Regions from separate parts of the Streptomyces sp. NPDC021356 genome, predicted to be linked through region 2. Evidence: riboswitches for the same ligand, from Rfam matches in the RefSeq annotation. Region 2 holds a riboswitch; each other region holds the start of a gene.

Region 1 (10,170 bases), on a different contig from region 2:
TCGTCGGCGAGGAAGGACAGCAGGCCGGGGATCTCGATGGCGACCGAGTTGTGGCCCTTCTCGACGTTGCCGTAGGCGAAGATCGAGAAGGGGGCGGGCTTCTGTCCGTCCCACAGGGCCTCGGCGGCGGCCATCTTCATCGGCTGCTGCTTGAACATGACCTTGCCGAGGGTGTCGCCGCTGATCGCGGTGAGCATGCCGGCGATCACCACCGTGATCAGGCCGAGCCGCAGGGAGGTCTTCATCGCACCGACGTGCTTCTTGCGGGCGAGGTGGTAGGCGGCGATGCCGACCATGAAGGCGCCTCCGGTGAGGAAGGCGGCGGAGAGCGTGTGGAAGGCCTGGGTGAGTGCGGTGTTCTGGGTCAGGACGGCCCAGAAGTCGGTGAGTTCGGCACGCCCCTTGGCCTTGTTGATCCGGTAGCCGACGGGGTGCTGCATCCACGAGTTGGCCGCGAGGATGAAGTACGCCGACAGGATCGTGCCGAGCGAGACCATCCAGATGCAGGCCAGGTGGATCTTCTTGGGCAGCTTGTCCCAGCCGAATATCCACAGGCCGATGAAGGTGGACTCGAAGAAGAACGCGATCAGTGCCTCGAAGGCGAGCGGGGCGCCGAAGATGTCACCGACGAAGCGGGAGTAGTCCGACCAGTTCATGCCGAACTGGAACTCCTGCACGATGCCGGTGACGACACCCATGGCGATGTTGATCAGGAAGAGCTTGCCCCAGAACTTGGTCGCCCTGAGGTACTTCTCCTTCTCCGTGCGCACCCAGGCGGTCTGCAGGCCGGCCGTCAGGGCGGCCAGGGAGATCGTCAGGGGAACGAACAGGAAGTGGTAGACGGTCGTGATGCCGAACTGCCAGCGCGCCAGTGTCTCCGGCGCCAAAGCCAGGTTCACGTCGTCACTCTCCTTACGTCGCCGAGTCACGCGGCGGCCGTTTGCCCCGGTGTGTCCTACGCAACACGGCAGTAATCGGACGCGCTTGTGAACGCGTTCACATTCACAAGCAATTATGACGTACCGATTTTCAGGGTGGAACCGGGGGTCCCCCCTTCGCCCTCGTGTCGACTCCTTGGCAAGAACTTCAACAACTTGTTGAATTGCACGCCATGCAGATACGGATCTCCTGGCCCTCCGGCCACCTCACCGCCCACCTCGACGACACCCCGACCACCTGGGCGCTCGCGAAGGAACTGCCGCTGGTCTCCACCGCCCGCACCTGGGGCGAGGAGGTCTACTTCGACACCGGTGTCCGTGTTCCACGTGAAACCGGCGCCCGGCAGGTCGTCGAGCCCGGAACGGTCGCCTTCTGGACCGACGGGGACGCACTGGCCCTCCCCTACGGGCCCACGCCGATCTCGCGGGGCGACGAATGCCGCCTCGCGAGCCCGTGCAACGTCCTGGGCCGGATCGAGGGCGATCCCCGCCGGCTCGCGACGGTCCGCGACGGCGACCCCGTGCGCGTCGAGCCGGTGAACGGCTGAGGGCCCGCCCGGCGGAGCGGACCGCGGAGGAACCGCGCGCCGCCGGGCAGGCCCCGAAGGAACCCTGGACAACAGGAGGAACGCACACACCACCCTGCGGAGATCACCTCTCCGGGTGGAGGGCATGCCTGATCGGGGACGTCACGCCCCCTGGTGGAAGGCCTCCGCCGTCTTGAGGAAGATGTCGTTCGCCTCGCTCTCGGCGACGGTCACCCGCACCCCCTCGCCCGGGAACGGCCGGACGACCACGCCCGCCCGCTCACAGGCCTCGGCGAAGGCGCCGGTGCGCTCCCCCAGCCGCAGCCACACGAAATTGGCCTGCGTCTCGGGGACGTTCCAGCCCTGCGTGCGCAGCGCGTCGACCACGCGCGTGCGCTCGCACACCAGCGAGCCGACCCGGCCCAGCAGCTCGTCCTCGGCACGCAGGGAGGCGATCGCCGCCTCCTGCGCCAGCTGGCTCACGCCGAACGGCACCGCCGTCTTGCGCAGCGCCGCCGCGACCGGCTCGTGAGCGATGGCGAAGCCCACCCGCAGCCCGGCGAGCCCGTAGGCCTTGGAGAAGGTGCGCAGCACACAGACGTTGGGCCGCTCGCGGTACAGGACCGCGCCGTCGGGCACCTCGGCGTCGCGGATGAACTCTCGGTAGGCCTCGTCCAGCACCACCAGCACATCACCGGGCACCCGGTCGAGGAACCGTTCCAGCTCGGCCCGGCGCACCACCGTGCCGGTCGGGTTGTTCGGATTGCAGACGAAGATCAGGCGGGTGCGGTCGGTGATCGCGTCCGCCATCGCGTCCAGGTCGTGCACATCACCCGGCGTGAGCGGCACCTTCACCGAGGTCGCCCCGCTGATCTGCGTGATGATCGGGTACGCCTCGAAGGACCGCCAGGCGTACATGACCTCGTCACCGGGCCCGCTGGTGGACTGGATCAGCTGCTGGGCGACGCCGACGGAGCCGGTGCCGGTCGCCACGTGCGAGGCGGGCACCCCGAACCGCTCGGCCAGCTCGTTGATCAGGTCGGTGCAGGCCATGTCCGGGTACCGGTTGAAGGAGCAGGCGGCCGCCGTCACCGTCTCCATGACACCCGGCAGGGGCGGATACGGATTCTCGTTGGAGGACAGCTTGTACGCCACCGGGCCGCCGGACGCGGCGGGCTTGCCGGGCTTGTAGGTGGGGATGCCTTCCAGCTCGGCGCGCAGTTTCGGGTTCGTCTCGCTCACCGCTGTCCTCCTCATGACCACCGCCGACTTCCAATACTCCATACCTTATGAGGATTGGGCGTCCCTGCGAATGGGTCGGAAGCCATCACTCCCGCCGGCTTCCCACGGCACCGGTCGCGCGGCATCGGGGGCATCCATGTACGAATATGTACGAACGAGGGGCGCGTCTCACATATATCTACGCGCCGGTGGCTCGCGCCGTGGCGCGCATCGCTCGTGCAGGTGAGTTGAGACCTCTTCGAGACCTCCAGGGCTCGGCAGGCCTACGGGTGTCACTGCTTCACGTCCTGGCATGAAATCGATGAACAGCCTTGGTTTCATCGGCAGTTGATGGGCTTCAGCCATGCAGAAACGTGCCTGTCAATGCGTGCATATGCGTCCGCACTACCCCACCGCATGAGCCCTACTATCGGCTCGCCATGACAGCAGCAGGGAAGCACCAGGTGAGCCGCGCGGAAACCTCTCGTCGAGGCAGTCGGCCGGGCCGGGCAGGCATCAGAGACGTCGCCGCCGCCGCCGGAGTCTCCATCACAACCGTCTCCGACGCCCTCAACGGCAAGGGGCGGCTCCCGGACGCCACCCGCCGCCACGTCCGTGAGGTCGCCGACCGGCTGGGGTACCGACCCTCGGCCGCAGCACGCACGCTCCGTACCGGCAAGTCGGGCCTCATCGGCCTGACCGTGACGACGTACGGGGATGAACCTTTCACCTTCACCGAGTTCGCGTACTTCGCGGAGATGGCGCGCGCCGCCACCTCCGCCGCGCTCGCCCGCGGCTACGCGCTCGTCATCCTCCCGGCGACCTCGCGCCACGACGTGTGGTCGAACGTCGCCCTGGACGGCACGGTCGTCATCGACCCCTCCGACCAGGACCCGGTCGTCAGCGAGCTGGTCCGGCAGGGCTTACCGGTGGTCAGCGACGGCCGCCCCGCCGGTTCCCTCCCGGTCACCGCCTGGGTCGACAACGACCACGAGGCGGCCGTCCTGGACATCCTCGATCACCTCGCCGAGGCCGGCGCCCGCCGCATCGGCCTGCTCACCGGCACCACGACCGACACGTACACCCACCTGTCCACGACCGCCTACCTGCGCTGGTGCGAGCGCGTCGGCCAGGATCCCGTCTACGAGGCCTACCCCGCCCACGACCCGTGCGCGGGCGCCGTCGCCGCCGACCGGCTGCTGGCCCGCCCCGACCGGCCCGACGCCGTCTACGGACTGTTCGACCCCAATGGCACGGACCTGCTCGCCGCCGCCCGCCGCTACGGCCTGCGGGTCCCCGAGGACCTGCTGCTGGTGTGCTGCAGCGAGTCCACGGTCTACGCCAACACCGAGCCGCCTATCACCACGCTCTCCCTCAAGCCACGCCGCATCGGCACCGCCGTGGTCCAGCTCCTCATCGACGCCATCGAGGGAGTCGATTCGGACCACCCGGTCGAGCAGGTGATACCGACCGAGTTGATCGTGCGCACCTCCTCGCAGCGGCGCCCGCCGCGCACGACCGTCAGCCCGCCCAGAACGCCGGAGGAGCAGTAAGGGCAGCTCGTCGCGGGACCGCCGAAGACTGCCCAATCGGGGCGAAAGCCGCGGTGAACCTGAGTCCTGCTCCGATTCACCACCCCTGGGTCATCACACGACGCGATCCGCATTCCTATGATGGGCGCACGACACCGCGGGCCGCTGCGACCAGGCAGTCCGAAGCGGTGCAGATGCGGCGCGATGGTGGAGGGGTCGATGACTCAGGGGGCCGGTCAGGGACCCGAGGTGGAGCGGACGGCGCCACTGCGCGATTTCCGCGTGCCCGCGTACATGAACGAGACCGCTCCGTACGCTCCCAGCGTGCCCCCCGCCGATACCGCGCCACCCCTGGAAGATGGCCCTCCCGCGGTCGAGGAGGGCTACCCGGACGCGTACACGCCCACCCAACGGGACCTGCCCGTCCTCCAGCGCGGGGACGCGGTCCAGGTGGCGGTGGACTCCGCCCCCGCACAGGCCGCGCAGCCTCCCGCCGGGCCCGGTCCGCTGTACGTCGTCGGCGACGTGCACGGCTACGTCGACCAACTGGTCGCCGCTCTCCAGGAGCAAGGCCTCATCGACGCCGCGGGCCAGTGGTGCGCGGGCACCGCGCGGCTGTGGTTCCTCGGCGACTTCACCGACCGCGGCCCGGACGGCATCGGCGTCATCGACCTGGTGATGCGGCTGTCCGCCGAGGCGGCGGCGGCCGGCGGCTACTGCAAGGCCCTCATGGGCAACCACGAACTCCTCCTGCTCGGTGCCAAGCGGTTCGGCGACACCCCCGTCAACTCCGGTGCGGGCACCGCCACCTTCCAGGCCGCCTGGCTGCTCAACGGCGGCCAGAAGTCCGACATGGACCGCCTCCAGGACCACCACCTGCAGTGGATGGCCCGCCTCGACGCGGTCGAGGAGGTCGACGGCTATCTGCTCGTGCACTCCGACACCACCTCCTACCTCGACTACGGCGACTCGATCGAAGCGGTCAACGACACCGTCCGCGAGACCCTCACCCGCAACGACGCCGACGAGTGCTGGGACCTGTTCCGCAAGTTCACCAAGCGCTTCTCCTTCCGCGACGAGGGCGGCGCCGACGCCGTGCGCTCCCTGCTCGATACGTACGGCGGCACCCGCATCGTTCACGGCCACAGCCCCATTCCCTATCTGCTGGGCGAGGTCGGCTCCGAGGACGGCGACGAGCCCACAGGCCCGCTCGTGGAAGGACCGCACGTCTACGCCGACGGACTTGCCATCGCCATGGACGGCGGCGTGACCATGGCCGGGAAGCTGCTGGTCCAGCAACTTCCCCTGGACATCTGAGCGTTCGACGAGCAGGCCCGTGACAGCGGGCCGGACCACGGCTCGGCGCGCAATTTGTGGAAACCCCCTGTCACCGCGCGCCGTCACGGCTCTACCATCGGTCTATCCGTAGCAGGCTCCCCTCCGTTTCTGCCCGACGGCTCGCTGTCATGCGAGCCCCAAGCCCTACGGAGCATCGGGGGATGCACATGAACAGCGTTCCGCAGCACCTGCTGATCGAGGACCGCCAGGAATACGAGCGGCTCCTCGACGAGGCGCTGCGCTCCGCCCCGCACCACCTTGAACCGGGCACCGCCGGACAGCGGCTCAACACCGAACAACTGCGCACCATGGCACTCGACGCCACGGCCCTGATCACCGCCGCCGCGGCCACCGAGTACCACCACTACGTGAAGGTCCGCGAGGACCTGCGTCGCCCCGCACCGGCCGTCCCCGCGTCCGTCCGCGAGAGTGACACCGCGGAGTCCGCAGGGGCCGCGGCAGGAATCGCGGCCACCGTCGGCGAGGCCGTCGAGCCCAGCGGTGCGGGCGCCGCCGCCGTCGTCGCGGTCCTCGCCCCCGTCCTCGCGGGCGTCGCCGCCGCTCTCTTCCTCCTCGTCGGCTACATACTGAAGATGCTCGACCCTGCACCGGCCTTCGCCCAGAGCCTGGTCACCGTCGGCTGGGTGTTCGGCGCCGTGACCGCTGCCGCCATCCTGGCGGCCGGGGCGGCCCTGCTGCTCACCGCGCTGCGCAACCGCCCGTCACCGGGCACCGCGCCGCACGAGGAACTCGTCCAGGCCCGCGCCGCCTGGCAGGAGGCCCTGCTCGAACGGGGCATCCTGCCGTTCCTGCGCGAGGCCCTCGCGGCCTCCGGGTCCGTCACGCCGTACCGGACGGACCCGTCGGCACCGAGCGGCCGCATGCCGCACCTCGGCTACGGCCGTCCCGGCTTCAGCAGCCCGGGCGACGGCGTCCCGGGCCCGCGTCCCAGCTACTCCAGCCCCGACTTCACCAGCCCGGACTTCGGAGGACCGGAACACCAGCCGGAGTGACAGCGGCCGCGGCCTCACTCAGCGAGCGGCAGGTACACCCGGTTGCCCGCGGCGGCGAACTCCTTGGACTTCTGGGCCATGCCCTCCTCGACCTCGGTCCGGCTGGTGCCGTGCTCGCGGCGGATGTCCTGAGAGATCTTCATCGAACAGAACTTCGGCCCGCACATCGAGCAGAAGTGGGCCGTCTTGGCGGGCTCCGCCGGGAGGGTCTCGTCGTGGAACTCCCGTGCCGTGTCCGGGTCGAGGGCCAGGTTGAACTGGTCCTCCCACCGGAACTCGAAACGGGCGTCGGATAGCGCGTCGTCCCACTCCTGGGCGCCCGGATGTCCCTTGGCGAGGTCGGCCGCGTGCGCGGCGATCTTGTAGGTGATGACCCCTGTCTTCACGTCGTCGCGGTTGGGCAGGCCCAGGTGCTCCTTGGGCGTGACGTAACAGAGCATCGCCGTGCCCCACCAGGCGATCATGGCGGCACCGATACCGGAGGTGATGTGGTCGTACGCCGGAGCGACGTCCGTCGTCAGCGGTCCGAGCGTATAGAACGGAGCTTCATCACAGATCTCCTGCTGAAGGTCGATGTTCTCCTTGATCTTGTGCATCGGGACGTGGCCCGGGCCCTCGATCATCGTCTGTACGTGGAAACGCTTGGCGACCGTGTTGAGTTCCCCGAGCGTGCGCAACTCAGCGAACTGCGCCTCGTCGTTGGCGTCCGCGATCGAGCCCGGCCTGAGGCCGTCACCGAGGGAGTACGTGACGTCGTAGGCGGCGAGGATCTCGCAGAGTTCCTCGAAGTTCTCGTAGAGGAACGACTCCTTGTGGTGCGCGAGGCACCAGGCGGCCATGATCGAGCCGCCGCGCGAGACGATGCCGGTCTTGCGGTTGGCGGTCAGCGGCACGTACGCGAGGCGTACGCCGGCGTGGACGGTCATGTAGTCCACGCCCTGTTCGGCCTGTTCGATGACCGTGTCCTTGTAGACTTCCCAGGTCAGTTCCTCGGCCCTGCCGTCGACCTTTTCCAGAGCCTGGTAGAGCGGCACCGTCCCGATGGGCACGGGGGAGTTGCGCAGTACCCATTCACGCGTGGTGTGGATGTTGCGGCCGGTGGAGAGGTCCATGACGGTGTCGGCACCCCAGCGGGTCGCCCACGTCATCTTCTCGACCTCCTCCTCGATCGAGGAAGTCACCGCGGAGTTGCCGATGTTGGCGTTGACCTTCACCAGGAACCGCTTGCCGATGATCATCGGTTCGATCTCCGGGTGGTTCACGTTGGCCGGGAGCACCGCGCGGCCTGCCGCGATCTCCTCGCGGACGACCTCGGGCGAAACGTTCTCCCGGACGGCCACGAACTCCATCTCCGGTGTGATCTCCCCCCGGCGGGCGTAAGCCAGTTGCGTCACGGCCTGGCCGTCACGGCCTCGCCGCGGCTGGCGCGGCCGGCCCGGGAACACCGCGTCGAGGTTGCGCAGGCCCCCGCGCGGTGCGGTGTGCTTGATCCCGTCGTCCTCGGGACGGACCGGCCGACCCGCGTACTCCTCGGTGTCGCCGCGGGCAGTGATCCAGTTCTCCCGCAGCGGCGACAGGCCACGGCGGACATCGGTGTCGACGAGCGGATCGGTGTACGGGCCCGAAGTGTCGTAGAGCGTGACTGACTGCCCGTTGGTGAGGTGCACCTGACGGACCGGCACCCGCAGATCGGGGCGTGAGCCCTCGACATACGCCTTGTGCCAGCCGATGGACACCCCGGCCTCCTCGCGGGAAGCGGACTGCCCCCCGTCGCTGGACAACTGCGCGGAGGCAGGCGTGCGTGCGTCCTTGTTGGTCATGAGACCTACTCCCTACGCCGGCATTACCCGGTAACAGGTTCGGCGGTCGACGCAGCGGCTTCCGTCCGGCGGCGGTTCCCGGGGAACGTCTCTCGTTCCACGTGAAACATCGCGAAGACGAAGGTCAGCGCCCTCTCAGCCCGGTGCTCCGAGCTCCCGCGTGTGCAAAGGTGCCTCCACGCTAGCGTCATATGGGGCGCGGTGAACAGTGGGCCCCTGCCCTTCTTGCGATGATCTGGCGGTGACCACGACACAGCAGTTCCCCCAGCCGCCGCCGGAACCGCGCCCCGACGCCGGGGCCGGGCAGGGACATGCGTCCGGGCAAGGCAGTCCCCACGGCCAGGGGCACGGGCACGGTCACGGGCACGGGCACGGCCCCGCCGCCCCGGTCTCCCAGCACCTCCGCAAGGTCATCGCCGCGATCCTGATTCCCTTCGCCGCCGCGGTCGTGGTCGGCCTCGTCGCGCTCTGGCCGGGCGGCGCCGCCGCGCACGAGCGCACCGGCGTGGGATTCGACCGACAGACGCAGCAGGCCACGGTCACCGTGGTGGTGTCGGTGAGCTGCAAGGCGGTGAACGCCTCCGGTGACACACCCACCGGGGACACCTCCACCGCCGAGGGCGCCTCTGCCCAGGCGCAGGCGTCCGGGACCTGCAAGAAGGCCACGGTCCGCGTCGACACCGGCCAGGACGAGGGGCGCACCTTCACCGAGATCGTGCAGCCGGACCAGTCGCGGCAGTTGCACCGGGGCGAGAAGGTCGTGGTCGCCTACGAGCCCGCGGCGCCGCGGGAACTGCAGTACTCGGTCACGGACGTGAACCGGGGTTTGCCCATGGCGCTGCTGGCCGGGATCTTCGCACTCGCCGTCGTGGTCGTCGGGCGACTGCGGGGCGTCATGGCGCTGGTCGCGCTGGCCATCAGCTTCCTGGTGCTGGACCTGTTCATCCTTCCCGCGATCCTGCAAGGGTCGAACCCGCTGGTCGTGGCCGTGGTCGGGTCGAGCGCGATCATGCTGATCGCGCTGTACATGTGCCACGGCCTGTCCGCCCGGACCTCGGTGGCGGTGCTCGGCACGCTGATCTCCCTGGTGCTGATCGGCGTCCTGGGTTCGCTGTTCATCGGCTGGGCCGCGCTCACGGGCAACACCGACGACGACACCGGCCTGATCCACGGTCTTTATCCGGCGATCGACATGAGCGGTCTGCTCCTCGCCGGTGTGATCATCGGCTCGCTCGGCGTCCTCGACGACGTGACGGTGACCCAGACGTCGGCGATCTGGGAGCTGCACGAGGCCAACCCGTCCATGGGCTGGCGCGGGCTGTACCGCGCCGGCATCCGCATCGGGCGCGACCACATCGCGTCCGTCGTCAACACCCTGGTCCTCGCGTACGCGGGCGCGGCGCTGCCGCTGCTGCTGCTCTTCTCCATCGCGCAGAGCAGCGTGGGGACCGTCGCCACCAGTGAACTCGTCTCCGAGGAGATCGTGCGCACCCTCGTGGGCTCGATCGGCCTGGTCGCCTCGGTGCCGGTCACCACGGCCCTGGCTGCCCTCGTCGTCTCGGCCGACCGCCCGGAGGCGGTGCGGAACCGGGCGGCGGCCGGGCTCCCCGCTCCCGCGCGCGGTGGCCGGGGCAGACGACGCAAGCAATGAGGCCTCACCGGGGACGGTGAAGGGACTGAGGGCTGGCCCGGCCTGCTCCTCGGGCCGGGCCTCAGGCCTCGGGCCGCCCCTCAGGCCTCGGATCGGGCCGGCGTCGTGTCTCGTGCCGGGCGGTGAAGCG
Region 2 (10,170 bases):
AAACAGGACACCTTCCGTGAGGTGCGACTGACTTTCCGTAGGCGCCCGGGGTTTCAACCGGGCACACGCGGCCAGACGCAAGGGCATGTCCCCTCGATATCGCACGGGTTCCGGCTCCGCCGGTACGGTCATCGCGGTGGTCGCCGACATCATGGCCGTCATCCTCGGACTGTGGATCCTGATGTACCTGTTGGACGCGAACCGGGCCAACGACCTGGTGCGGTTCGTCCATCACGCGGCCGACTGGCTCGCCGGCTGGTCCCGTGACCTGTTCACCTTCGACGCGGCCTGGGCACGGGTGGTCGCGGGCTACGGCCTGGCCGCCGTCGTGTACCTCTTCGTCGGCCACGCCATCGCCAACCGCATCCACCGGGGCTGACGACCGGACGGACGAAGGGCCGCCGGTCCTCGGTCGCGGCGGTCCGGCTCCGGCGTCAGTCGCTGCGGTCCGGCTCCGGCGTCAGCCGCAGCAGTCCGGCTCCGGCGTCAGCCGCAGCAGTCCGGCTCCGGCGTCAGCCGCAGCAGTCCGGCTCCAGCCCCCTGGGCAGGCCCTCCTGCGCGAAGACCGTGCAGGTGGCCTCGTGGCCGCCGAGCGCGGCGACCGCGAGGAGCAGGGACCCGGCGGTCCACGTGGTCAGCTCGCGCGGCCATATGGCGTCGTCCTCGAAGACGTAGCCCGTCCAGTACAGGCCGCTCTCCGCGTCGCGCAGGTGCTGGATGGACTTCAGGACGTCGAGCGCGCGGTCGGACTCGCCCACCGCCCACAGGGTGAGGGCGAGTTCGGCCGACTCGCCGCCGGTCACCCACGGGTTGGGCACCACGCAGCGCACCCCGAGGCCGGGCACGACGAAGCGGTCCCAGTCCGCCTCGATGCGCGCCTTGGCCTCCACGCCGGTCACGGCGCCGCCCAGCACCGGGTAGTACCAGTCCATCGAGTAGCGGTCCTTGTCCAGGAACCGCTCCGGGTGCCTGCGGATCGCGTGCCGCAGCGCGCCGGCCGCCAGCTCCCAGTCGGGCTGCGGCTCCTCGCGCTGCTCGGCGATGGCGAGGGCGCAGCACAGCGCGTGGTGGACGGAGGAGGAGCCGGTCAGCAGCGCGTCCGTGGCCCCCGTCCCGTCGTCCTCGCGCTTCCAGCCGATCTGTCCGCCGGGCTGCTGCAGGCGCAGCACGAACTCGACGGCGGCGTAGACGACGGGCCACATGCGGTCGAGGAAGGTGTCGTCGCCGGTGGACAGGTAGTGGTGCCAGACGCCGACGGCCACGTAGGCGACGAAGTTGGTCTCCCGGCCGCGGTCGGTGACGTGGTCGTGGGCGCCGTCGGCGTAGGCGGCGTGCCAGGAGCCGTCGCCCAACTGGTGCCGGGCCAGCCACTCGTAGGCGCGTGCGGCGGCCTCGTGCTCGCCCGCCGCGTCCAGCGCCATCGCCGCCTCGGTGTGGTCCCACGGGTCGAGGTGGTGGCCGCGGAACCACGGGATGGCGCCGTCCTCACGCTGGGCGGCGAGGATGCCGTCCACGGTCGCGGCGGCCTGCTCGGCGGTGAGGACCCCGGGCAGGACGAGGTGTTCTGTCCGGGGCGTGGTCACTTGGCGTCCGCCCGGGGCAGGTGCGGCTTGGTCGCGTACGCCACGAAGCTCTTGCCGATCAGCGGGTTCAGCGCCTGCTCGGCGACCCGGGTGGCCAGCGGTTTCTTCATGATGTCCCAGACCAGCAGCTTGTGGTACGCCTTGACCGGGAGCGCCTGGTCGTTGTCGACGCCGAAGGCGCACTTCAGCCACCAGTACGGCGAGTGCAGCGCGTGCGCGTGGTGCGTGCCGTACGGCTTCAGGCCCGCCTCGCGGATCCTGGCGAGCAGTTCGTCCGCCTTGTAGATGCGGATGTGGCCGCCCTCGACCTCGTGGTAGGCGTCGGACAGGGACCAGCAGACCTTCTCGGGCCCGTAGCGCGGCACGGTGATCGCGATCCGGCCGCCCGGCCTGAGGACGCGGACCATCTCGGCGAGGACGCCCTTGTCGTCGGGGATGTGCTCCATCACCTCGGAGATGATGACCACGTCGAAGGACTCGTCGGGGAAGGGCAGCGCGAGGGCGTCGCCCTCCATGGCGGTGGCGGTGGCGCCGGCGGGGGCCTCCCCGGCCTCCTTCATCGCCGCGAACCACTTGGCGACCTCGCGGATCTCCTCGCCGTTCTGGTCCAGGGCCACCACCTGCGCGCCGCGCCGGTAGCACTCGAACGCGTGCCGGCCCCCGCCGCAGCCGAGGTCCAGGACGCGGTCGCCCGGGGCGAGCGGGAACCGGGAGAAGTCGACGGTCAGCACGTGGCCCTGCTTTCGTATGCGTCTGCTGCTGGTGCGTCCGGTGCCGCCGCCGCTGGTGCGTCGTGGGCGGCGGCGGGCGCGGAGCGGTACGGGGACGGGGACCTGGGCGCGGGGCGGGCGGCGCCCTCGATGGCCTCGCGGTAGCGGGCCACCGTGCCCTCGGCGGCCCGGGCCCAGGTGAAGTGGCGCAGCACGCGCTCGCGTCCGGCCCGGCCGAGCCGGTCCCGCAGCGCGGGGTCCCCCAGCAGCCGGGTCAGGGCGGCGGCCAGCTCGCCCGCGTCGCCCGGCGGCACCGCCAGGCAGGTCTCCCCGTCCCGCCCGGCGACCTCGGGGATGGCGCCGCCGGTCGTGGCGACCAGCGGTGTTCCCGTGGCCATCGCCTCGGCGGCCGGCAGCGAGAAGCCCTCGTAGAGCGACGGCACGCAGGCGACCTCGGCCGAGCGGACCAGGTCGACCAGTTCGGCGTCCGAGATGCCCTTGACGAACTCGACGGCGTCCTTCAGGCCGTAGCGCTCGACGGCCTGGGCGACCGGCCCCTCGGCGGGCTGCTTGCCGACGACGACCAGGTGCGCGCTGGGGTGTTCCGCGCGGACCTTCGCCAGTGCCTCCACGAGGAAGACGAGGCCCTTGAGGGGTACGTCCGCGCTGGAGGTGGTCACGATCCGGCCCGGCACCTGCGGCACGGACGGGTCGGGCGAGAACAGGTCGGTGTCGGCGCCGATGTGGACGACGTGGATGCGGTCGGGGCGTACGCCGAGGTGGTCGACGATCTCCTGCCGGGACGTGCCGGAGACGGTGAGCAGGGACGGCAGGCGGCGCGCGACCCGCTTCTGCATCCGGGTGAAGGCGTACCAGCGCCGCACCGACCACTGCCGCTGGCGGGTCGTCGCGGCGTCCAGCTCCAGCTGCCGGTCCACGGTGATGGGGTGGTGGACGGTGGTGACCAGGGGGGCGCCGACGTCGCCGAGGAGGCCGTAGCCGAGGGTCTGGTTGTCGTGGACGACGTCGAACTCGCCGCGGCGGGCGCGCAGGTGGCGGCGGGCGCGCAGCGAGAAGGTCAGCGGCTCGGGGAAGCCGCCGGTCCACATGGTGGCGACCTCCAGCGCGTCGATCCAGTCGCGGTACTCGCCGCGCTTCGGAGTGCGGAAGGGATCGGGCTGGCGGTAGAGGTCGAGGCTGGGCAGTTCGGTCAGGCGCAGCGTGCCGGCGTGGTCGTCGTCCTCGTCGAGGACGGGGTACGGCTGGGCGCCGATGACCTCGACGCGGTGGCCGAGGCGGGCCAGTTCGCGCGAGAGGTGGCGTACGTAGACGCCCTGGCCGCCGCAGAACGGGTTCCCCTTGTAGGTGAGGAGCGCGATCCTGAGCGCTCGGCCGCCGTCCTGGGCGGGGTCCGCCGGGGACCCGGCCCAACTGGCCTCAGCGGTCACTTAGGGCCCCCTTCTGACTGCACCGTCCCGCGAGATTACGCCGGGACGCTAATCTAGAACAAGTTTCAGACTTGATCGTCTTGATCGTTCAGGAGGCTCCGAATCTACCGGCAGGTAGCCGCGCTGTGAGCCGGGGAGCGGGTGATTCGCGCCACGGCTCGGGCCATGGCCCCGGGCCGCGCGCTGCCCGGTCCGGCCGCGGCCGTGCGCTCCCCCGGCCGGAGTCCTGCCACGCCGTCCGATCCCCCGCCCTCGACCGACTGCCACGGAGCGCGACCCATGCCTGCGCAAGCCAGTACCTCCCGGTCGGACGCGCCGCCGCTCACCGAGCGGCAGGAGGCGCGCCGCCGCCGCATCCTGCGCGCGAGCGCGCAGCTGGCCTGCCGGGGCGGCTTCGACGCGGTGCAGATGCGAGAGGTGGCGGAGTCCTCGCAGGTGGCGCTCGGCACGCTGTACCGGTACTTCCCGTCCAAGGTGCACCTGCTGGTCGCCACGATGCGGGACCAGCTGGAGCGGCTGCACGGCACGCTGCGCAAGCGGCCACCGGCCGGTGACAGCGCGGCCGAGCGGGTGGCGGAGACGCTGATGCGCGCGTTCTTCGCGCTCCAGCGCGAGCCCGAGCTGGCGGACGCGATGGTGCGCGCCCTGACCTTCGCGGACCGCAGTGCGAGCCCCGAGGTCGACCAGGTCTCCCGGCAGACCACGACGATCATCCTGGACGCGATGGGCCGGGACGACCCGGGTCCGGAGCAGCTCGCCGTGGTCCGGGTCGTCGAGCACACCTGGCTCTCGGCCCTGATCACCTGGCTCTCGGGCCGCGCGTCCATCGCGCAGGTCCAGGTCGACATCGAGACGGTGTGCCGGCTGATCGACCTGACCGAGGGCGAGCGCGAATAGCCGGTATGCCGATGTATGCCGATCAGTCGGATTTTCCCGGCTTCAGGTATTGCGTCAGGCTGTGCGCGTTCTATCCTGGAAGTGCCTACGAGGCGAGTGAGGGAGTCCGACCGGAGTAGCCGACTTCCGCGAGACGCTACGGCATCCGCTGGGGCCGACGTCGACGGTAGGGCTGAGAGGCCGGAAGGTTCGCAGCAGAACCGGAAGGCGACCCCCATCACCTGATCCGGACCATACCGGCGAAGGGAACCCGTCTCGTAGGTTTTTCGCGCGCCCGCGCCCATGCGCGGCTGCTATGCAGGGCCCATGGACATGGCCCCTCTTGAGCGCCTCCGCGCCGAACGCGCCTGCGAACGACTGATCGTCGACTTCGTCCACCGCCTGGACCTGGGCGATCCGGCCTCCGTGGCCGAGCTGTTCGTCCCGGACGGGGTGTGGCAGTGGCCGCCGCCCGGGGACGGCAGGCGGGTGGAGGGGCGTGACGCCCTGCGGACGTACTTCGGCTCCCGCCCGGCGGGCCGGCTCTCGCGCCGCGTGATGTCCAACGTCCTCGTCACGGTGGCCTCCGCGGACACGGCGACGGCCACCTCGTACTTCACCACCTACCGCGTCGACGGCCACAGCGCCGCCCGCGGCATGGTGCCGCCCGGCCCGCCCGTCCAGGTCGGTGACTACGCCGACGTCTTCCGCCGGACCGGCGACGGTGAGTGGCTGCTGGTCTCCCGGACCCTGCGCCTGCCGTTCGGCGGACCCACCCCGGGTCTGTAGCCACAGCGCCCGGGCCCGTAGCCCCAGCGCCCGCCGGCCCGTGGCCGCAGGCCCCCACGGCCACCCCGTGGCCGCCGCCGGCCGGGCCGGTAGAGTGGCCCGGTCGTTTCACGCCTGTCCGGGGGGAAGCCGGTGCGAATCCGGCGCTGACCCGCAACCGTAGACCGCCCACGTGGCGGCGAGCCGGAATGCCCCGGGCGCGCGCGTGAGCGGCTCGCGTACGCCGGCAGCCCGCCGCCGTACGGCACCGTCGAGGGATACGGAGCCGAGCCGCCGGGGTGTCCCGTGCTGTCCGGCTCCCCACAGGGAGAGGCTTCCGCCGATCATGAACATACGCCGCAGCGCAGCGGCCCTGGCCGCCGTCGCCGCCGTCGCCGTGATCGGTGTCCCGGCGCAGGCCGCCGTCGCCGACTCCTCCCCGTCCCCCTCCGCCTCCCCCGCGCTCCCGCCGGGGCTGTACGGAAGCACCGACCCGAAGTACGACGGCGTCTGGCGGCAGTCCCTCGCGCTGCTCGCGCAGCACACCGTGGGGGTGCGGCCCGCCGCGCGGGCCGTGGACTGGCTGGCCGGGCAGCAGTGCGCGAGCGGCGCGTTCGCGCCCTTCCGCGCCGACCCGGCGCACGGGTGCGACGCCAGGACGGCCGTCGACTCCAACAGCACGGCCGCCGCCGTCCAGGCGCTCGCCGCGCTCGGCGGCCACGACGCGGTGACCGGCAAGGCCGTCTCCTGGCTGAAGTCCGTGCAGAACAAGGACGGCGGCTGGGGGTACGCGCCCGGCGGGCCCAGCGACGCCAACTCGACCTCGGTCGTCGTCGGCGCCCTCGCCGCCGTGGGCGAGAAGCCCGCGTCCGTCGTCAAGGACGGCAAGTCCCCCTACGACGCCCTGCTGAAGCTGGCCCTGCCGTGCACGGGTGACGGTGCGGGCGCGTTCGCCTACCAGCCCGACAAGCACGGCAAGCTCGCCGCCAACGCGGACGCGACCGCCGCCGGTGTGGTCGCCGCGCTCGGTCAGGGACTGGCCGCCACGCCGCAGAGGAAGACGGGTGACGCGGCCCGCTGCACCGGCTCCGGTACCGCCACCCCGGCGCGGGCCGCCGCGGGCGGCGCCGCCTACCTCGCACACGCCGTCGCCAAGGACGGCCACCTCACCTCGGCGCTCCCCGGCGCCACCGCCCAGCCCGACTACGGCAACACCGCCGACGCGGTCGTCGCGCTCGCCGCGCAGGGCGGTGCGGGACAGGCGCGGAGGCCGCTGGAGTGGCTGAAGAAGAACGCCGGGAGCTGGGCGGCGCAGAGCGGTCCGGCCGCCTACGCCCAGCTGGTCTTCGCCGCCCACGCCACCGGCACCGACCCGCGCGCCTTCGGCGGCCTCGACCTGGTCAAGGCGCTGAACGCGACCGGCCCGGCGCCGCAGCAGGCCGCGACGGGCAGCACGAGCGGCGACGCGACGCAGAAGAGCGACAGCTCGTCCCACACCACCTGGTGGATCGTCGGCGGGGTCTGCCTGGTCGTCGTCCTCGGCGCCGCCGCCTGGCTGGGCACACGCGGCAGCCGCGCCAAGAGGCAGCAGCCGTGACACACCGCCGCCTCCGCGCCCTGCCCACGCCGACCGCCGGCTCCCCGCTGTCCGCACTGTCCGTGGTGTCCGCGCTGCTGCTGGCCGCCGTGGTCCTGCTGTCGGCGGCCGTCGCCCCGGCCCAGGCGGCCGGGTACCGCTACTGGTCCTTCTGGGACCGCGACGGCGGCAGCTGGACGTACGCCACGCAAGGGCCGTCCACGGCCCGGCCCGCCGACGGTGACGTGCAGGGCTTCCGCTTCGCGGTGAGCCAGGACTCGAAGGACGCGGCCAAGCCTCGCGGGACGGCTGACTTCGCGGCCATCTGCTCGGGCACCCCGGCACGGGGCGGTGCCAAGCGCGTCGCACTGGTCCTCGACTTCGGCGTCCAGGCCGATGCCCCCTCCGGGGAGACCCCGCCCGCGCCCCGCACGGCCTGCGCCCTCGTGCCCTCCGACGCCACCACGGCGGACGCCCTCGCGGCCGTCGCCAAGCCCCTGCGGTACGACACCAACGCGTTGCTGTGCGCGATCTCCGGATACCCGCGCCAGGGCTGCGGCGAGCAGGTCGCGGCGGACGGCGGAGCGAAGGCCACGGGCAGCAAGCCGACCCCGGACACGGCCGGCACGGCCGGCACGGCCGGCACGGCCGCCAAGAACGGCGACGGCGGCCCGTCCGTCGGCTTCATCGCGGGCGGCGCCCTGATCGTCGTCCTCGCCGGGGCGGCCCTCTGGCAGGCCCGGCGGCGCAGGAATGCGTGACGGGACCGGGACCGGTGGCGCGGGCGCCCACCGGACCGGCCCACGCGCCCACCGGACCGGCCCCCGCACCCGCCTGGCCGGTCCGCGCATCCACCGCTCCGGACCCCGTGTCCACGCGGGGGCCTGGTGGCTGTGGGCGCTGGCCCTCGGCACCGGCGCCACCCGCACCACCAACCCGCTCCTGCTCGCCCTGCTCCTCGCGGTCTCCGGCTACGTCGTGGTGACGTGCCGTCCGAACACCCCCTCGGCCCGCTCCTACAGCGCCTTCCTGCGGCTGGCGCTCGCCGTCCTGGCCGTCCGGCTGTTCTTCGCCGTGGTCCTCGGTTCGCCCATCCCCGGCACGCACGTGCTCGTCACCCTCCCGGAAGTCCCGCTGCCGCACTGGGCGCAGGGCATCCGGCTGGGCGGCCGGGTCACGGCCGAGGGACTGCTGTTCGCCCTCTACGACGGCCTGAAGCTGGCCGCGCTGCTGATCTGCGTGGGCGCCGCCAACGCGCTGGCCGCACCGGCCCGGCTGCTCAAGTCCCTGCCCGGTGCGCTGTACGAGACGGGCGTGGCCGTCGTCGTCGCGCTCACGTTCGCCCCGCACCTGGTGGCCGACGGACGCAGGCTGCGGGCCGCCCGCAGGCTGCGCGGCCGGCCCGACCGGGGCGTGCGCGGCCTGCTGCACGTGGGACTGCCGGTCCTGGAGGGCGCGTTGGAGCGTTCGGTGGCGCTCGCCGCCGCGATGGACGCCCGCGGCTACGGCCGCACCGCCGAGGTCGCGCCCGCCGTGCGCCGCACCACCGCCGCCCTCACCCTGGGCGGCCTGCTCGGGGTCTGCGCGGGAACGTACGGGCTGCTCACCGCCGAGGGCGGCAGCTACGGGCTGCCGGTGCTGCTGGCCGGGCTCGCCGCCGCGCTCGCCGGGCTCTGGCTGGGTGGCCGGCGCTCGGTGCGCACCCGCTACCGCCCCGACACCTGGAACCCGCGCTCCTGCCTGGTGGCCGGCTCGGGCGTGGCCGTGGCGGCACTGCTGACGCTGGCCGCCGCCCGCGACCCGGAGGCCCTGCACCCGGGTGGGGTGCCGCTTCTCGCCCCCACCCTGCCGGTGTGGCCCGCGGCGGCCGTGCTGCTGGGCCTGGTCCCCGCGTTCGTGGCACCCGCGGACGCCGCCTCGCGCAAGGAGACGCCGTGATCCGTTTCGAGGACGTCTCCGTGACGTACGACGGGGCCGCCGAACCCACCGTCCGCGCCGTCGACTTCGAGGTGCCCGAGGGCGAACTCGTCCTCCTCGTCGGCCCGTCCGGGGTCGGCAAGTCCACCGTGCTGGGCGCGGTGAGCGGGCTCGTGCCGCACTTCACCGGCGGCACCCTGCGCGGCCGGGTCACCGTGGCCGGCCGCGACACCCGCACCCACAAACCGCGCGAGCTGGCCGACGTCGTCGGCACGGTCGGGCAGGACCCGCTGTCCCACTTCGTCACCGACACCGTCGAGGACGAACTCGCCTACGGCATGGAGTCGCTGGGGCTCGCCCCGGCCGTCATGCGGCGCCGGGTGGAGGAGACCCTGGACCTGCTGGGCCTGGCCGGGCTGCGCGGCCGCCCGATCGCCACGCTCTCGGGCGGCCAGCAGCAGCGGGTCGCGATCGGCTCGGTGCTCACCCCGCACCCGAAGGTCCTCGTCCTGGACGAGCCGACCTCGGCGCTCGACCCGGCCGCCGCCGAGGAGGTCCTCGCCGTCCTCCAGCGGCTCGTGCACGACCTGGGCACGACGGTCCTCATGGCCGAGCACCGCCTGGAACGGGTCGTGCAGTACGCCGACCAGGTCGTCCTCCTGCCCGAGCCGGGCGCCGCCCCGCTGCTGGGCGCCCCGGCGGACGTCATGGCCGTCTCGCCGGTGTGCCCGCCGGTGGTGGAGCTGGGCCGGCTGGCGGGCTGGGCGCCGCTGCCGCTGACGGTACGGGACGCCCGGCGCCGCGCGGCGGACCTGCGCGACCGCCTGAACGGCCGCGCCCCCGCGCCCGCCCCGCTCCCGCCCACGGCACCCGGGGCATCCGGCACGCCCGGGTCACCCGGCACGTCCCGGGCGCACGGCACACCTGAGGCGTCCGGCTCCGCAGCGCCCGTCCCGGCCCGCCGGACGGGGCTCCGTACGCTCCTGCGCGGCCGCGCGACGGCGAAAGCGACGGCGACGGCGACGACGACGACAGAACCGGCCGCCGGTGCCGCCGGTACCGTCGTCGCCGCCGACGTCCGCTCCCTCAGCGTCCGCCGTGACGGTGTGCAGGCGCTGCGCCACGTCGATCTGGCCGTCTCGCCCGGCGAGACCGTCGCGCTCATGGGCCGCAACGGCGCCGGCAAGTCCACCCTGCTCGGCTCGCTGGTCGGCCTGGTGGAGCCGCGCGGCGGACAGGTCCGCGTCGGCGGCACGGTCCCGCACCGCGCCTCGCCGCGTGAGCTGGTGCGC
Region 3 (10,170 bases), on a different contig from region 2:
CCCTCTTTCTTGATCTGCGGTGGTAGACGCACCGGCACCGGGCGCAGTTCCGGGCCGTCCCTGGGCCGTCCGAGGCCGCTCAACGGCCACCAGTAACGACCACTACCGACAGTCGTAGCAGCCGACAGCCGCAGGTCACCCAAGTCGATCTGCGACACTGGTACCACCATGCCCAAGCCCGGAGAACTCACTTTCGTCGCCCCGCGCGGAGCCAAGAAGCCGCCGCGGCACCTTGCCGATCTCTCGCCTGCCGAGCGCAAGGAGGCCGTCGCCGCGATCGGCGAGAAGCCGTTCCGTGCCAAGCAGCTCTCGCAGCACTACTTCGCGCGGTACGCGCACGATCCCGAGCAGTGGACGGACATCCCGGCCGGCTCGCGCGCCAAGCTGCGTGAGGCGCTGCTTCCCGAGCTGATGACGGTCGTCAGGCACCTTGCGACCGACGAGGGCACCACGCGCAAGACGCTGTGGCGGCTGTTCGACGGGACGCTCGTCGAGTCGGTGCTGATGCGCTACCCGGACCGGGTCACCATGTGCATCAGCTCCCAGGCCGGCTGCGGCATGAACTGCCCGTTCTGCGCCACCGGCCAGGCCGGACTCGACCGCAACCTGTCGACCGCCGAGATCGTGCACCAGATCGTCGACGGCATGCGGGCCCTGCGCGACGGCGAGGTGCCGGGAGGACCGGCACGGCTGTCCAACATCGTGTTCATGGGCATGGGCGAGCCGCTGGCCAACTACAACCGCGTCGTCGGCGCCGTCCGCGCGCTGACCGACCCCGAGCCCGACGGGCTCGGCCTGTCCCAGCGCGGGATCACCGTCTCCACGGTGGGCCTGGTCCCGGCGATCCACCGGTTCGCCGACGAGGGCTTCAAGTGCCGCCTCGCCATCTCCCTGCACGCCCCCGACGACGAACTGCGCGACACGCTCGTGCCCGTCAACACGCGGTGGAAGGTGCGGGAGGTGCTGGACGCCGGGTTCGAGTACACCGCCCGGTCCGGGCGCCGGCTGTCCATCGAGTACGCGCTGATCCGGGACATCAACGACCAGGCCTGGCGCGGCGACCGGCTCGGCCGCCTCCTCAAGGGCAAGCCGGTGCACGTCAACCTCATCCCGCTCAACCCGACGCCGGGCTCGAAGTGGACCGCCTCGCGGCCCGAGGACGAGAAGGCGTTCGTCGAGGCGATCGCGGCGCACGGCGTGCCCGTCACCGTCCGGGACACCCGCGGCCAGGAGATCGACGGAGCCTGCGGCCAGCTCGCCGCCACCGAGCGGTAGCCGACCGGTAGCCCACCGACAGCCGACCGGTACGCTGAGCCCCACACAACTTCACATCCCGGCATCTTCACATTCCGACAGGGGAGCGCCACAGCGCTGAGAGTGCGGCATCCGGCCGCAGACCCTCTGAACCTCGCCCAGGTCATTCTGGGTAGGAAGTTCGGTCATCACTCGAGCTGTTGCGCCCTGCCCGGCATCCTTCGCGGATCCCGGGCAGGGCCGCGTCTCTTCCTGGCCACCACCCAGGAGGAAAATCCAGTGCACCGCAAGACGTTCGTCGCCGCGGCGGTCGGACTCGGCCTGGTCACGCTCTCCGCGTGCGGGTCCTCCGGCGGCGAGGCGGCGGACTCCAGGACCGTGACCCTGGTCAGCCACGACTCGTGGGCCGCCTCCAAGAGCGTGATCGCGGACTTCGAGAAGACGTCCGGCTACAAGGTCAGGGTGCTCAAGGACGGCGACGCCGGACAGGCCGTCAACAAGGCCGTCCTCACCAAGGACAACCCGCAGGGCGACGTCTTCTTCGGCGTCGACAACACGCTGCTGTCCCGTGCGCTCGACAACGGACTGTTCCAGTCGTACGAGCCGAAGGACTCCGACAAGGTCGCGCCTCAGTACCGGGTCGACCAGGCGAAGCACCGCGTCACCCCCGTCGACACCGGCGACATCTGCGTCAACTACGACAAGAAGTACTTCGCCGACCACAGGCTGGCCCCGCCCGCCTCCTTCGACGACCTCCTGAAGCCGCAGTACAAGAACCTCCTCGTCACCGAGAACGCCGCGACCTCCTCGCCCGGCCTCGGCTTCCTGCTCGGCACCGCCGCGAAGTACGGGGACACCGGCTGGCAGGGCTACTGGAAGAAGCTGAAGGACAACGGCGTCAAGGTCGTCGACGGCTGGGAGCAGGCCTACAACCAGGAGTTCTCCGGTTCCGCCGGCGGGAGGAAGGCCAAGGGGGACCGGCCGCTCGCCGTCTCCTACGCCTCCTCGCCGCCCGCCGAGGTCATCTACGCCGACCCCAAGCCGAAGACCGCGCCGACCGGCGTCGTGCAGGACACCTGCTTCCGGCAGGTCGAGTACGCCGGCCTGCTCGGCAACGCGAAGAACACCAAGGGCGGCAAGGCGTTCCTCGACTTCCTGATCAGCCGGGAGTTCCAGGAGGACATGCCGCTGAACATGTTCGTCTACCCGGTGCGCGAGAAGGCCGCGGTGCCGGCCGAGTTCGCGAAGTACGGTCCGCAGGCCGAGCACCCCCAGACCATGGCCCCGGACAAGATCGCCGCCAACCGTGACCAGTGGGTCAGGTCGTGGACCTCGCTCGCAGTGAAGTGACCCGCGCGCGCCGCCGGTCGGGGAACGCGGTGCGGCTCGCCCTGATGGCCGCGCCCGTCGCGTTCTTCGCGGTGTTCTTCGCCTACCCGGTGACCGCGATCGTCCGGCGCGGCCTGCAGAGCGACGGCACCTGGCACATCGGGCGGATCGCGGACGTGCTCGGCCGCTCCGACATCCGGCACGTGCTGTGGTTCACCACCTGGCAGGCGCTCGCCTCCACGGCGCTCACCCTGCTGATCGCCCTGCCCGGCGCGTACGTCTTCGCCCGCTACGACTTCCCCGGACGCCACGTCCTGCGGGCCGTGGTCACCGTGCCGTTCGTGCTGCCCACGGTCGTCGCCGGCACCGCGTTCCTCGCCCTGCTCGGGCGCGGCGGACTCCTCGACGAACTGTGGGGGGTGCGGCTGGACACCACCGTGTGGGCCATCCTCCTCGCGCACGTCTTCTTCAACTACGCCGTCGTCGTACGGACCGTGGGCGGCCTGTGGTCGCAGCTCGACCCGCGGCAGGAGGAGGCCGCGCGGATGCTCGGCGCGGCGCCGCTGACCGCCTGGCGCAAGGTCACCCTGCCCGCCCTGGCGCCCGCGGTCGCCGCCGCCGCGCTCATGGTGTTCCTCTTCACCTTCACCTCCTTCGGCGTGGTGCAGATCCTCGGCGGCCCCGCCTTCTCCACCCTGGAGGTGGAGATCTACCGGCAGACGTCCGAACTCTTCGACCTGTCCACCGCCGCCGTCCTGACGATCGTGCAGTTCCTCGCGGTGGGCGCGATCCTCGCCGTGCACGCCCGCACCGTACGGCGCAGGGAGAGCGCGCTGAAACTGGTGGACCCCTCCCGCACCGCCCGCCGCCCGCGCGGCGCCGGGCAGTGGACGCTGCTGGCCGCCGTCCTCACGAGCATCGCCCTGCTCCTGCTGCTGCCGCTCGCCGTACTGGTGCAGCGCTCGCTCACCGCCCCCGGATTCGGCTACTACCGTGCACTGACCGACCCCGACGGCGGCACCTTCCTCGTCGCCCCGATCCACGCGGTCGGCGCCTCGCTGTCCTACGCCGCCGCCGCGACCGCCATCGCCGTCGTCATCGGCTCCCTCGCCGCCGCCGCGCTCACCCGCCGGGACACCGGCCGGCTCGTCCGCGGCTTCGACGCGCTGCTGATGCTGCCGCTCGGGGTGTCGGCGGTGACCGTCGGCTTCGGTTTCCTGATCTCCCTGGACAAGCCGCCGCTGGACCTCAGGCAGTCCTGGATCCTGGTCCCCCTCGCCCAGGCCCTGGTCGGCGTGCCGTTCGTCGTACGGACCATGCTGCCGGTGCTGCGCGCGGTGGACGTACGGCTGCGGGAGGCGGCGGCCGTGCTCGGGGCGTCGCCGTGGCGGGTGTGGCGGGAGGTGGACCTGCCACTGGTGCGGCGGGCACTGCTGGTCGCCGCCGGGTTCGCCTTCGCCGTCTCCCTCGGGGAGTTCGGCGCGACGGTGTTCATCGCCCGCCCCGACAACCCGACCCTGCCGGTGGCCGTGGCCCGGCTGCTCGCCCGGCCCGGCGACCTCAACTACGGCCAGGCCATGGCCCTGTCGACGATTCTCATGGTGGTGTGCGCGGTGTCCCTGCTCGTGCTGGAGAGACTGCGCAGTGCGGACCGGACGGGGGAGTTCTGATGCTGCTGAGCCTTGCGGCGGCCACCGTCCGCTTCGGCGGCCGGGCCGTCCTGGACACCGTCGACCTGGCGGTCGCCGAACACGAGATCGTGTGCGTGCTCGGCCCCAGCGGCAGCGGCAAGTCGACGCTGCTGCGGGCCGTGGCCGGACTGCAGCCGCTGGACTTCGGCCGGGTGCTGCTCGACGGGCGCGACCAGGCGGGGGTGCCGGTGCACCGCCGCGAGGTCGGCCTGATGTTCCAGGACCACCAGCTGTTCCCGCAGCGGGACGTGGCGGGCAACGTCGGCTTCGGGCTGCGGATGCACGGCACGGCCCGGCAGGAGAGGACGGCCCGAGTGGCCGAACTGCTGGAACTGGTCGGCCTCCCGGGCGCGGGAGCACGGGCCGTCGCCGCCCTGTCCGGCGGCGAGCAGCAGCGTGTCGCCCTGGCCCGGGCGCTGGCGCCCCGGCCCCGCCTGCTCATGCTGGACGAACCGCTCGGCCAGCTCGACCGCTCGCTGCGCGAACGCCTCGTCGTCGAACTGCGCGAGCTGTTCGGCCGGCTGGGCACCACCGTCCTCGCCGTCACCCACGACCAGGGTGAGGCGTTCGCGCTCGCCGACCGCGTGGTGGTGATGCGCGAGGGCCGAATCGCCCAGTCCGGTACGCCTCTTGAGGTGTGGCAGCACCCGGCGGACGCCTTCGTGGCCCGCTTCCTCGGATTCGAGAACGTCGTCGAGGCGAAGGTGGACGGCGAGAGAGCGATCACTCCGTGGGGCAAGGTCCCGGTGCCCGCGGGCGCCCCGCAGGGCACCCGGAGCGTCCTCGTACGGCCGGCCGGTGTCCGCCTCGTCCCCGTGGACGAGGGCCTGCGCAGCACGGTGGTCGCCCGCACGTTCAAGGGCACCCATGTCGCCGTCCGCCTCCAGCCGCCAAACGCGCCGCGGCTGGAGGCGGCCTGCCCGCTGCGGTCGGCCCCCGAGGTCGGGGACGAGACGGGCGTGGCGTTCGACCCGGACGACATCGTGGTGCTGGGCTGACCGGCGCCCCGCGCGAGAGGCCGAGCGGAGGGCGCGTCAGGGGAGGGGGAGCGGAGCGGCGCGTCAGCCGTCGGCGCGTGCGCCGCGTCGGCGCGGCGGGAGATGGCCAAGACGGTCACGGTGCCCTTCACAGATGCGCAAGTGCGGGGGTGCCGGGGCGCTCCGGGGAAGACCCCGGAGCGCCCCGGCACCCCGGGGGCGCTGGTCTGCGAGCGCTCCGGAGCGGGTGTCGACGCATGCGTCCCGCGGGGGCGCCCGCTTTGCCCTTCCTTGACCGCCCGCAGGTTCCCGCATCTACGGGGCCCCGCGCACCGTGTCCGTCCGGCTGTGTCCCGTCAGCCCTGGACCGCCGCCGGGTCCATCCACATGACCTCCCAGGTGTGGCCGTCGAGGTCGTCGAAGGCGCGGCCGTACATGTGGCCGTAGTCCTGGGTCTTGCCGGTCACCGTGCCGCCCGCGGCGACCGCCTTCTCGACCAGCTCGTCGACCTTCTCGCGGCTCTCGGCGCTCAGACAGATCAGCACCTCGCTGGTGCGGGTGGAGTCCGCGATCTCCTTCTCGGTGAAGTCCGCGTAGCGCTTCTTGCCGAGGAGCATCGCGATGATCGTGTCGCTGATGACGACGCAGGCGCAGTCGTCGGTGGAGAACTGCGGGTTGATGGTGTAGCCCAGCTCGGTGAAGAACTTCCTGGACGCGGCCACGTCCTCTGTCGCCAGGTTCACGAAGATCATCTGCTGGTAGCTGTTCGACATGGTGGGTCTCTCCCTCTGCGGTGCCGCCGTTCGTGCTGTTCGATGGGGTGGACCGGACACGCGCCCGGAACTCATCGGTGCCGCGGAACTTTTCTCGTACGGGTTTTCGTGCGGGCGTTCAGCGCGCCAGGGGCAGCGCGGCGAGGCCCGCGACCGCCAGGGTCAGCGGGACGAACAGGGCCAGCAGGGCGCCCGCGCGCAGGGCGGCGGCGGACCGGAGCGTGGTGGCGGGGGCGCCGAGCCTGCGCAGGGCGGCGATGGTGGCGGACCGGGACTGGCGGGCCTCCACGGCGGCGGTGAGCAGGGCCGCCACCGCGCAGCCGGCCACGAGGAGTCCGCCGAGGGCGGTCAGGGGGCCGAGGGAGGGTGCCGAGCCGCCGGACAGGGCGACCGCGGCGTACGCGCCGGAGGCAACCGCGCAGACGACCCCCAGCGGCCGGCCGATGCGGCCCGCCTCCTCCATCAGCACCCTGCCCGCCAGCAGCCGTACCGCGCCGGGGCGCACCGCTTGCAGGACGCGGCCGCACAGGTGGGTCAGGCCGGGGCCGGCCAGGGCCAGGCCGAGGGCGGTGAGCAGCCAGCCGGCGAGGACCGGCGCGGAGTCGGCGGCGAGTCCGCCGGGCAGGGCCGTGCGGGAGGCGGAGCGGCCCGCGTAGGCCTCCACGGTGAGGCCCACCGCCAGGACGGCCACTCCCCAGGGCAGACCGGCGGGCGGCCGGCGGGGCGGCAGCGGGCGGTGCGGGTCGGCGTCGTCCACGGGGGCGGCCTCGCAACCGGCTTCGGCGGCGGCCCCCGGACCTGCTTCGACGGTGGCGTCCTCGGGACCGGCGGCGGGCGCCTCGTCCCGCACGGGGGACGCGGTCCCGGCGGCGCGGACCGCCGGCCGGGGCTCGCGCGGGCGCAGGGACCAGGCGACCGCCGCCGACGCCAGCACCGGGACGACCGCCAGCAGCGTCAGCGCGCCCGGCACCGGCAGCCGCCTGCCCGCGGCGAGGAACCCCGAGGCGGCGCCGTCGAACGGCAGCCAGGTGAGGTCACCGCGCAGGTGCAGGAAGAGCAGCAGCGCGAGGAGGGAACCGGCCGTGCAGGACAGGACGGTGGTGGCGGCCGAGACGGCCATCAGGCGGCCCGGTCCCAGGCCGAGCGCGGACAGCGCGGCGCGGGGCCGGGTGGCGGGGTCGGTGCGGGCCACGACGACCGTGAGGTACACCGTGGCGGTCAGCGGTACCACGCACCAGGACAGCCGCAGCAGCGCGGCGCCGGATTCCTCCGGGTGGCCGAGGGCGTAGGCCAGGCTGCACAGCAGCAGGAAGCCGGTGCCCGCCGAGGCGGCGACGACCGTCAGACGGCGCAGCTGGACGGCGGGGTGGGCGACGCGGGTCAGACGGAGAGCGAGCACGCCGCCCGGCCTTCCGTCGTGTCGCCGTCGCCGGCCGGGGGCAGGTGCACGCTCTTCACGCACCGCCCGTCCTGAAGGGCCACCGTGCGGTCGGCGAGGGCCGCGGTCTGAGCGTCGTGGGTGGCCAGCAGGACGGTGATGCCGTGCGAGCGGGCCGCTGTGGTGAGGGTGCGCAGCACGTGGGCGCGGTCGGCGCGGTGCAGCGGGGCGGTCGGTTCGTCGGCGAACAGCACGGTGGGCGCGGGGGCCAGCGCGCGGGCGATGCAGACGCGCTGCCGTTCGGCCTGGCGCAGCTGGTGCGGGCGTCTGCGGGCCAGTTCACCGACGTCCAGGCGTTCCAGCCACTCCAGGGCGGCCACCTTGGCCCGGCGCCTGCCGGTGCCGCGCAGCATGAGCGGCAGGGCGGTGTTCTCCCAGGCGTTCAGTTCCGGGACGAGGGCGGGGGCGGGGTCGATCCAGCCGAACCGGTCGCGGCGCAGCCGCTCGCGGGCCAGCGGGCCGAGAGTGTGCACGGGGGCGCTGTTGAACCAGACCTCGCCCTCGCGGACCCGCACCATGCCGGACAGACAGCGCAGCAAGGTGGTCTTGCCACTGCCGCACGGTCCGGCGACGGCGAGGATCTCGCCCTGGCGGACGCCGAGCGAGACGCCGCTGAGGGCGGGCGAGCCGTCCTTGTGGGTGTAGTGCAGGGCGCGTGCCCAGAGCACGTCGTTGTCCGGCGGGGCCACCATGGCATGCACCTCGGTTCGGATCAGGAATGCCGCGCGGGGTGCCGTGCGGGTCCGGGGATCCCTCGTGCCCGTTCTCCGTACGAATCCCTCGTACGGGGGAACGAAGGCGGAGCCGATCGGTCACGACGCACGCTAGGCAGCCGGGGCCGTGGCGCCGGACAGCACACGGCCCCGGGCCGCCGTTTCCCACTCGAACGGACGGCTCCGGGGCCGGTGATGATCATCTGATCGGAGGTACGCGCCTCAGCGGGCGCTCACCGTGACGCGTCGGTCACAGCTTGGTCCAGGCCTCCGTCAGGACCGCGCGCAGGATCTGCTCGATCTCGTCGAAGGTCTCCTGGTTGGAGATCAGCGGCGGGGCGAGCTGGACGACCGGGTCGCCGCGGTCGTCGGCACGGCAGTACAGGCCGTTGTCGTACAGCGCCTTGGAGAGGAAGCCGTACAGGACGCGCTCGGTCTCCTCGTCGTTGAAGGACTCCTTGGTGTTCTTGTCCTTGACCAGCTCGATGCCGTAGAAGAAGCCGTTGCCGCGGACGTCGCCGACGATCGGCAGGTCGTGCAGCTTCTGCAGCGTGGACAGGAAGGCGCCCTCGTTGTCCAGCACGTGCTGGTTGAGGCCCTCGCGCTCGAACAGGTCGAGGTTGGCCAGGCCGACGGCGGCGGAGACCGGGTGGCCGCCGAAGGTGTAGCCGTGCAGGAAGGTGTTGTCGCCCTTGTAGAACGGCTCGGCCAGGCGGTCGGAGATGATGCAGGCGCCGATCGGGGAGTAGCCCGAGGTCATGCCCTTGGCGCAGGTGATCATGTCCGGGACGTAGCCGAACTTGTCGCAGGCGAACATCGTGCCCAGGCGGCCGAAGGCGCAGATGACCTCGTCGGAGACGAGCAGCACGTCGTACTGGTCGCAGATCTCGCGCACGCGCTGGAAGTACCCGGGCGGCGGCGGGAAGCAGCCGCCGGCGTTCTGCACCGGCTCCAGGAAGACGGCGGCGACCGTCTCCGGGCCCTCGAAGAGGATCTGCTGCTCGATCTGGTCGGCGGCCCAGCGGCCGAAGGCCTCGGGGTCGTCGCCGAAGATCGGGGCGCGGTAGATGTTGGTGTTCGGGACCTTGTGTGCGCCCGGCACCAGCGGCTCGAAGGGGGCCTTCAGACCCGGCAGGCCGGTGATGGACAGGGCGCCCTGCGGGGTGCCGTGGTAGGCGACCGCACGCGAGATGACCTTGTGCTTCATCGGCTTGCCGGTGAGCTTGAAGTACTGCTTGGCGAGCTTCCAGGCGGTCTCGACGGCCTCGCCGCCGCCGGTGGTGAAGAAGACCTTGTTCAGGTCGCCCGGCGCGTAGTCGGCGAGGCGCTCGGCCAGCTCGACGGCCTTGGGGTGGGCGTAGGACCAGACCGGGAAGAAGGCCAGTTCCTGGGCCTGCTTGAAGGCGGTCTCGGCCAGCTCGGTGCGGCCGTGGCCGGCCTGGACCACGAACAGGCCCGCGAGACCGTCGAGGTAGCGCTTGCCCTGGTCGTCGTAGATGTAGGTGCCCTCACCGCGCACGATGGTCGGCACGGGGGCGTTCTCGTACGAGGACATGCGGGTGAAGTGCATCCACAGGTGGTCGTACGCGGTACGGCTGAGGTCCTTGCTCACGGTTATCGGGTTCCCCACATGTAGGTCTGCTTCTTGAGCTTCAGGTAGACGAAGCTCTCGGTGGAGCGCACGCCGGGCAGGGCCCGGATGCGTTTGTTGATGACGTCCAGCAGGTGGTCGTCGTCCTCGCAGACGATCTCCGCGAGGATGTCGAACGAGCCCGCGGTCATCACCACGTACTCGACTTCCGACATGTCAGTCAGCGCGTCCGCGATGGACTCGACATCGCCCTCGACGTTCACCCCGACCATCGCCTGCCGGCGGAAGCCCACGGTGAGCGGGTCCGTGACGGCGACGATCTGCATGACGCCCTGGTCCAGCAGCTTCTGCACGCGCTGGCGCACGGCCGCCTCGGAGAGGCCGACGGCCTTGCCGATCGCCGC

What was found. Region 2 has a riboswitch for thiamine pyrophosphate ahead of AB0G56_RS14315 (nuclear transport factor 2 family protein). Riboswitches for the same ligand answer to the same signal wherever they lie in the genome.
Region 1: it holds a riboswitch for thiamine pyrophosphate, as region 2 does, so the genes downstream of both, thiC (phosphomethylpyrimidine synthase ThiC) here and AB0G56_RS14315 (nuclear transport factor 2 family protein) in region 2, are expected to answer to the same signal.
Region 3: it holds a riboswitch for thiamine pyrophosphate, as region 2 does, so the genes downstream of both, AB0G56_RS29465 (thiamine ABC transporter substrate-binding protein) here and AB0G56_RS14315 (nuclear transport factor 2 family protein) in region 2, are expected to answer to the same signal.

The regions. Positions count from the first base shown of each region.
Region 1 is NZ_JBFACU010000006.1:228,074-238,243, reverse strand. Features, by position in the region: gene AB0G56_RS10410 (cytochrome ubiquinol oxidase subunit I) at 1-899, opposite strand, end outside; gene AB0G56_RS10405 (cyclophilin-like fold protein) at 1,112-1,486, shown strand; gene hisC (histidinol-phosphate transaminase) at 1,628-2,707, opposite strand; gene AB0G56_RS10395 (LacI family DNA-binding transcriptional regulator) at 3,127-4,239, shown strand; gene AB0G56_RS10390 (metallophosphoesterase) at 4,438-5,535, shown strand; gene AB0G56_RS10385 (hypothetical protein) at 5,718-6,569, shown strand; gene thiC (phosphomethylpyrimidine synthase ThiC) at 6,584-8,389, opposite strand; TPP riboswitch at 8,382-8,559, opposite strand; gene AB0G56_RS10375 (YibE/F family protein) at 8,631-10,040, shown strand.
Region 2 is NZ_JBFACU010000009.1:110,018-120,187, forward strand. Features, by position in the region: gene AB0G56_RS14290 (hypothetical protein) at 86-379, shown strand; gene AB0G56_RS14295 (prenyltransferase/squalene oxidase repeat-containing protein) at 513-1,583, opposite strand; gene AB0G56_RS14300 (class I SAM-dependent methyltransferase) at 1,580-2,314, opposite strand; gene AB0G56_RS14305 (glycosyltransferase family 4 protein) at 2,308-3,741, opposite strand; gene AB0G56_RS14310 (TetR family transcriptional regulator) at 4,021-4,638, shown strand; TPP riboswitch at 4,727-4,903, shown strand; gene AB0G56_RS14315 (nuclear transport factor 2 family protein) at 4,945-5,406, shown strand; cobalamin riboswitch at 5,529-5,600, shown strand; gene AB0G56_RS14320 (prenyltransferase/squalene oxidase repeat-containing protein) at 5,732-6,982, shown strand; gene AB0G56_RS14325 (SCO2322 family protein) at 7,045-7,722, shown strand; gene AB0G56_RS14330 (CbiQ family ECF transporter T component) at 7,715-8,899, shown strand; gene AB0G56_RS14335 (ATP-binding cassette domain-containing protein) at 8,896-10,170, shown strand, end outside.
Region 3 is NZ_JBFACU010000026.1:19,580-29,749, reverse strand. Features, by position in the region: gene AB0G56_RS29475 (hypothetical protein) at 1-158, opposite strand, end outside; gene rlmN (23S rRNA (adenine(2503)-C(2))-methyltransferase RlmN) at 169-1,275, shown strand; TPP riboswitch at 1,345-1,451, shown strand; gene AB0G56_RS29465 (thiamine ABC transporter substrate-binding protein) at 1,534-2,604, shown strand; gene AB0G56_RS29460 (iron ABC transporter permease) at 2,649-4,253, shown strand; gene AB0G56_RS29455 (ABC transporter ATP-binding protein) at 4,253-5,272, shown strand; gene AB0G56_RS29450 (VOC family protein) at 5,608-6,024, opposite strand; gene AB0G56_RS29445 (hypothetical protein) at 6,143-7,423, opposite strand; gene AB0G56_RS29440 (ATP-binding cassette domain-containing protein) at 7,405-8,154, opposite strand; gene AB0G56_RS29435 (aspartate aminotransferase family protein) at 8,426-9,805, opposite strand; gene AB0G56_RS29430 (Lrp/AsnC family transcriptional regulator) at 9,790-10,170, opposite strand, start outside.